One region of the Paenarthrobacter sp. PAE-2 genome, then DNA from elsewhere that is predicted to be linked to it. Evidence: riboswitches for the same ligand, from Rfam matches in the RefSeq annotation. Region 1 holds a riboswitch; the other holds the start of a gene.
What was found. Region 1 has a riboswitch for S-adenosylmethionine ahead of OCL88_RS08025 (aminotransferase class V-fold PLP-dependent enzyme). Riboswitches for the same ligand answer to the same signal wherever they lie in the genome.

Region 1 (3,511 bases):
GTACCGGTTTCATCGACCGCGCCTTGGTGGCAGCCTACGACGCCGGCATAGAGCCGCTGCTGCTCATCACCAAAGCGGACGTCAAGGATCCGGCGGAACTTCTTTCGAACTACCTCAGCCTGGACTTTCCGGTCATCATCAGCCGCACAGCGGATTCACAGGCATCCGGCATCGATGCCCGCTCGGACGACGGCTTGTCCGCCCGGCTCGACAGTGAAGCGGTGTCCCGCCTGCGGGACCACCTCGACGGAAAAGTGACCGTCATGCTGGGGCACTCCGGCGTCGGCAAATCCACCATGGTCAATGCGCTGACGGGCGCGGAACGGGCAACCGGCGGAGTCAACGCCGTGACGGGCCGCGGCCGGCATACTTCATCGTCCGCACTGGCCCTCAAGCTGGCCGACGCTCCTTCGGGCAGCTGGATCATCGATACTCCCGGTATCCGTTCCTTCGGATTGGCCCACGTCGACCCGGATCGGATCCTGCACTCCTTCCCGGACCTCGAGCCCGGCACCGAAGACTGCGAACGGGGCTGCAAACACGACGCCAACGCCGTCAACTGCGGACTGGACGCCTGGGTCAACGAAGGACACGCCGGACCTTCCGGCGCCGCACGGCTGGCGTCCCTGCGCCGGCTCCTCGGAGCGGACCCGCGCCTGGAGGCGAAGGAAACCAAGGAACTCGGCACCGTCAACTGAGACGGGAAAGCACCACTTCCCGGGTGCAGGGATTGTTTCGCGATAGTTTGGTGGCATGACCCAACCCGTTTCCAGTTACAACGATGACCTGCGGCTGGCCCACGTCCTGGCCGATTCGGTGGACGCCCAGACCATGGACCGGTTCAAGGCCCTGGACCTGCAGATCGAAACCAAACCCGACCTGACGCCGGTCACCGATGCGGACAAGGCAGCCGAGGAAGCCATCCGCGGCCAGCTCTCGCGTTCGCGTCCCCGCGACGCCGTGCTGGGCGAAGAGTTCGGCAGCAGCGGCCATGGATCGCGGCGCTGGATTATCGACCCCATCGACGGGACGAAGAACTTTGTTCGAGGGGTGCCGGTGTGGGCAACCTTGATCGCCCTCGTTGACGAGGACGAGCCCGTGGTGGGTGTGGTCAGCGCGCCGGCACTCGGCAAACGCTGGTGGGCCGCCAAGGGCATGGGAGCCTACACAGGGCGGTCCCTCGCGTCGGCCACCCGTTTGAAAGTCTCCAATGTCTCTTCGCTGGCGGACGCGTCACTGTCCTTCTCGAGCCTTTCGGGATGGAAGGAGCGCGGAAACCTGGACGAATTCCTTTCGCTCACTGACGACGTCTGGCGGACCCGCGCCTTCGGGGATTTCTGGTCCTACTGCCTGGTGGCCGAAGGTGCCGTAGACATCGCCTGCGAACCGGAACTAAACCTTTATGATATGGCTGCCTTAGTGCCGATCGTCACGGAGGCCGGCGGCAGGTTCACCTCGCTTGAGGGCGAAGACGGCCCCTTCGGAGGCAACGCGCTGGCCACTAATTCCATCCTCCACTCAGAGGTCCTGAAGCGCCTCAACCCGGAGATCGACGATCTCCTTTAGCGCGCCCGGCAACAGCCGAACCGTATTGCTGCGAATAATCGACGGCGACAAACCCACTTCAGGGTGCCAACGCCGTCGATTATTCGACCAAAACGGGATTCGGCTCTCTCCGTAACAAACCGCTTAACAAACTTCTTCCGCTTTGAATCGTCCACGGAAGGTGCCCTAGTCTCTTCTACAGGTCACGAGTGCCAGCGCTAAACCCCGGTTTGCTGGCCGGCAACCCTCCATTCGCGGTGGGGTGCCCCGGGTGACGACCAGGCCGGTCCGGAACGGATACGGCAAGCGCGGATCCCTTGGAGGGGTCCTTCTTGAGTGAGGTCCCATGAGCACTGTTACGTTCGATTCCACCGTCCTGCCCGCTTTCGGAGATGACCACGCGGCACACGAAGCCCTCGCAGCGCGACCGCTGGCCGCCGTCACAGGAGCAGAGCTGCAGGCTCCCCTGATCCAAGGGGGCCACGTCAGGTACGCAAACCTTGACTACGGCGCATCGGCCCCGGCCCTGACCATCGTCTCTGCCTACCTGAACGAGATTCTGCCCTACTACGCCAGCGTGCACCGTGGCGCCGGTTACGCGTCCCAAATCAGCACATCCGTCTATGAAAACTCGCGGAACATCGTGCGGAACTTCGTTGGCGGCCGGCCGGATGATTCAGTCATCTTCACCCGCAACACCACCGATTCGCTGAACCTCCTCGCCGGATGCCTCCCCCAGCTTGACGGCGCACCGGCCGGTGAAGTCCTGTACCTCGACATTGAGCACCACGCCAACCTGCTTCCCTGGCAGGGTGTACCGCACCGCAGCGTCATCGCCTCCCCTACGTTGTCAGCCACCATCGCCAACCTGCGCGATGAGTTGAGCCAGGGCGGAATATCCCTGCTCGCTGTGACCGGCGCTTCCAACGTCACCGGCGAAATCCTGCCGATCGCAGAGCTCGCAGCGTTGGCGCATGAGTTCGACGCGCGGATCGTCGTCGATGCAGCCCAGCTCGCCCCGCACCGGCGCATCAATATTTCCGAGAGCGACGTGGACTACGTCGTCTTCTCGGGGCACAAGCTCTACGCGCCCTTCGGCGCAGGCGTCGTGGTCGGCCGTCCCGACTGGCTCGACGCCGGAACCCCCCACCTTGCCGGAGGCGGCGCCGTTCGTGAAGCGCGCCTGGATTCGGTGAGCTGGGCAACTGGCCCTGCCCGGCACGAGGGCGGCTCCCCCAACGTCCTGGGGGCAGCCACCTTGGCGCGGGCTACCCAGGTGCTGGCCGGGTTGGACCAACAGGACTGGCACAACCACGAGGTGGCAATCCGATCCTTCCTGGTTGAGGGCTTGGAATCCATTGAAGGGGTCACCGTCCACCGGATCTTCAGTGATTCCAGCGACACCATCGGCGTCGTCAACTTCTCCGTTGAAGGCTTCGACGCGGGACTGGTGGCCGCCTACCTGGCCGCCGAGCACGGCGTGGGCCTGCGCGATGGCCGTTTCTGCGCCCACCCGCTCCTGAAGCGCCTCGGCTTGCCGTCAGGTTCACTGCGCGCCAGCTTCGGCGTCGGCTCCCGGCTTGAGGACGCTGCCCGGCTGCTGGCCGGCATCCGGCAACTGAAGACCACCGGACTTGGCTGGGATTACGTCGTGGACGAGGGCCGTTGGGTCCCCGCAAACGATCACCGCAGCTACCCGGAGTGGGCGCCCAATACGCCCGGAACCGCCGGGGCCGCTCCCTGCACCGTGGACTAGGAGCCGTCCCGGCCTTGGCGCCACGTTGCTGCGGTAGATTCTTTGGGTATCCCTGACTACTGCCGCTGAAGGAGTCCCCTGCGTGTCCACGCGTTCAAGCAACGAATCCGGAGGATCACTGCCCTCCGGCCTCCCGGTTTCTTCCGGAAGTGCCGGACGCGCCGGCGGCCCAAAGCTGCAGGCGCACCGACGTCGGGAGCTGGGGCAGAG
Region 2 (3,511 bases), on a different contig from region 1:
GGAAAGCCCGATGGCTGCACGGCCTTCGGGTCCCATGGCCCTGTGGGTGGTGGTAGCCGGATGGGTAATGAGCGACTTCGAGTCGCCCAGGTTGTTGGAGATGTCGATGACCCGCAACCCGTCGAGCAAGGCGAACGCGGCTTCCTTGGCGGAGCGGCCGGACGACGGCGAAAGCTCGAACGTCAGCACGGTACCGCCGGCCTTCATCTGTTTGGCGGCCAGCTCATACTGCGGGTGGGACGTGAGCAAGGGGTATTTGACCCAGTTGATCGCGGGCTGGTCTTCCAGCCATTCGGCAATCTTCAGCGCAGAGGCGGAACTGTGGTTCACCCGCAGGCCCATGGTCTCCAGGCCCTTGGTAAGCACCCACGCGTTGAACGCGGACAATGACGGCCCGGTGTGCCGCATGAGCTGCTTGACCGGGCCATCGATGAATTCCTTGGTGCCGAGGATCGCGCCGCCCAGCACCCGGCCTTGGCCGTCGATGTGTTTGGTGCCCGAGTACACAATGACGTCGGCGCCGAGCTCGCCGCAGCGCTGGAGCAGGGGAGTGGCAAAGACGTTGTCCACCACCACTGTTGCCCCGGCGGCGTGCGCGAGTTCGCTGACGGCTGCGATGTCCACGATCTCCTGCATCGGGTTGGAGGGGGACTCGAAGAACACCGCGGTGGTGGGCTCGGAGAGGGCAGCGCGCCACTGGTCAAGGTCGGGGCCGTCCACGAACACGGTCTCCACGCCCCACCGAGGCAGGATCTCGTTGAGGATCACAAAGCAGGAACCAAAGAGCGAACGGGCGGCAACCACCCGGTCGCCGGCGCCCAGCAAGGCACCAAGGGCGGTGAAGACTGCGGACATGCCCGACGCCGTCGCGAAGCAGGCTTCGGTGCCTTCAAGGAGACGCAGCCGCTCCTGGAAGGTGGCAACGGAGGGGTTGCCGTAGCGCGAGTAGACGAAGCGTTCGTCTTCCCCGGTGAAGGCGCGCTCGGCAGCTGCCGCCGACTCGTAGACGAAGCCGGAGTTGAGGAAGACGGGCTCCGCCGTTTCCTGAAAATTGGTACGGTCGAGGCCACCGCGAACGGCTTGGGTGTCTGCATTCCAGCCGGCGGCGTCAGGGTTGAATGTCACTTCTTATTCGTTTCCAAGGTTGGTTGGCAGGCCGCGGTTTTTCCAGCCGTTGACGGTTCGTTCGCCGTAACGGTCCGGTTCACCTTCGAAGCCTTCGAGGACGTTGTAGGCGGTGAAACCTGCCCGGGTTGCGGCGATGGCCGCAGCAATGGAGCGCTGTCCGGACCGGCAGAGGAACACGAGCTCAACGCCGTCTCCCTCGGGTGCCTGTTGCTGCAAGTCCTCGATGAAGCGGGAGTTCGGGACGCCGCCTGCAAGGTTCCACTGGATGAACAGGGGATCGTTTTCCGTGGCCTTGGTGTCGGGGATGCCGATGTGGGCCCATTCGCCCTCGGTGCGGACGTCCACCAGGATGGCACCGTCCTGCAGCTTCGCCCAGGCATCCTGCGGGGTCAGGTCTCCGGCGTAGCTCATGCGTGGCCCTCGAATGCTGCCTCGTCCTCGTAGTTCTCCAGCTCATCCACGGCATTGGCCACGGCGGCATCCGCGCTGGCGACGGCTGCAGGCAATACCACTGCTTGGGCCACAATGACGTCCGTGCCGTTGTAGGTGGCCGACGGGCTGCCATGCAGGACATAGCCTTCAGCGAGGGCGTTGCTGATCCGTTCGCAGAAGTCCCGGGTGTCCGGGCCCGTGATCAATCGGTAGGAAAGTCTCTCTTCGGTGGGTTCAGGCATTAATGTGCTCCTCAGTCACGCTTGCAGTTCGAAGTGTCGAATACGCCGAGTAGTCACCTGAGGCACCCCGCCGCGGGAGAGGGTTGCCGACCAGCAAGTCAGGGCTTGGCACTGGTGCTCATTACTCAAGAAAAAAATATCACCCGCGGCCGCCGCGATGCATGTGGCGGGTGTCCCGCCGTCGTCATGTTGCGTAACCGGACCAGCCGCCGGGACTGGCCCATTTACGGCGTCACGGGAGCATAATTGACGCAATACGACCCCCTGTAACTTCGCATGAAATCAGGTCGCGGTGAGCGGACAGAGCAGTTCTACACTCAAGCCCATGCTGCATTTCGGATGGTTCGTGGGCCATGGATTCGGTGTCCAGGGCTGGGGGACTCCCGGCTACAGCCTTGGCTACGACTGGAAGAAGCCTGCGCTCTACCAGGAGGCCGTCAGGGCCTTTGAACGGTCGGGCCTGGACCTGTTCATCATCGAAGATTCACTCACCGTCCCGGACACGTACGGCGGCACGGCGGAAGTGTCGCTTGCGCACGCGTCCTTCGCTCCCAAGCACGATCCCCTCGCACTGGTGCCGTACCTGCTGTCCGTGACCGAACACCTCGGCATTGTGCCCACCATCAGCGCGTCCTTCTACCCGCCTTTCACCGCGGCCAGGCTCCTTGCCACCCTGCAGCATTTCTCCGAGGGCCAACTCGGCTGGAACGTGGTGACCTCCGGCAGCGACCTCGCCGCGCAGAATTACGGACTGGACCAGCAGATCGAGCACGACCTGCGTTACGAGAAAGCGGAGGAATTCGTCGACGTCGTCCGGCGGCTTTGGCGGAGCTGGGAACCGGACGCCGTGCTGGAGGACGCGGAGGCAGGCCGGTTTGCGGACCACACCAAAGTCCATCCCATCAACCACGACGGACAGTTTTTCAAGGTTCGGGGTCCGCTGAATACGGCACCCCTTCCCGAGGAACCCGTACTGGTGCAGGCCGGTGCTTCGCCCCGGGGCAAGGCGTTCGCGGGTGGCCACGCCGACGTCGCCATCGCCCTGGCCCGCGGCGTCGACGGGATGAAGGCCTACCGCGATTCCATCCGTGCCGAAGCCGCACATGCCGGGCGGATTCCCGACGACGTCAAGGTTCTTTTTGTCCTCAAGCCCACCGTGGTGGGGTCTGCTGCGGAGGGGGAGGAACTGCGGTCACGGCGCAGGGAGCTGACCCAGCGCGACATCGACAGCCAGCTCAACTCGATCTCCTACCTTTCGGTGATCGACTTCAAACAATTCGACCTCGATCAGCCCCTCCCCGAGCTGAGCACCAACAGCAACCAAGGAACGCTGGAACACTTCGCCAAAGCGGCTCCTCCCGGGTCCACGCTGCGGCAGATCCTGCAGGCCCGCAGCGGCGGCGCAGGTGATTCGATCATCGGGACCGCCGGAGAGATCGCCGACTACCTCGAGGAGACGGGCGAGGCCGTGGGCGGAGACGGCTTCCTGTTTTCCGGGTTCGTCGATCCGGTGACGGTGCATGGGGTCCTGGACAAGCTGACTCCCGAACTTCGTCGCCGCGGCCTCCTGAGGAAGAGCTACGGCAACGGCGGTTTCCGGCAGAATCTCCTGGATTTCTAACAATGTCCCCGGAGTCGAAGGTGCTGCTGATAGGGACGGCGCCCGTGCATGCCGAAAGCATCGCGATGGCGGCGGCGGACGACTCCTG

Region 2: another riboswitch for S-adenosylmethionine. It lies ahead of OCL88_RS14110 (DUF1737 domain-containing protein); the one in region 1 lies ahead of OCL88_RS08025 (aminotransferase class V-fold PLP-dependent enzyme).

What each region holds. Positions count from the first base shown of each region.
Region 1 covers NZ_JAPDNV010000009.1:110,236-113,746, forward strand. The annotation lists gene OCL88_RS08015 (ribosome small subunit-dependent GTPase A) at 1-698, shown strand, start outside; gene hisN (histidinol-phosphatase) at 754-1,566, shown strand; SAM riboswitch class IV at 1,747-1,860, shown strand; gene OCL88_RS08025 (aminotransferase class V-fold PLP-dependent enzyme) at 1,892-3,301, shown strand; gene OCL88_RS08030 (class I SAM-dependent methyltransferase) at 3,420-3,511, shown strand, end outside.
Region 2 covers NZ_JAPDNV010000022.1:49,838-53,348, forward strand. The annotation lists gene OCL88_RS14100 (O-succinylhomoserine sulfhydrylase) at 1-1,125, opposite strand, end outside; gene OCL88_RS14105 (rhodanese-like domain-containing protein) at 1,129-1,539, opposite strand; gene OCL88_RS14110 (DUF1737 domain-containing protein) at 1,536-1,802, opposite strand; SAM riboswitch class IV at 1,815-1,928, opposite strand; gene OCL88_RS14115 (NtaA/DmoA family FMN-dependent monooxygenase) at 2,095-3,423, shown strand; gene OCL88_RS14120 (aromatic amino acid ammonia-lyase) at 3,426-3,511, shown strand, end outside.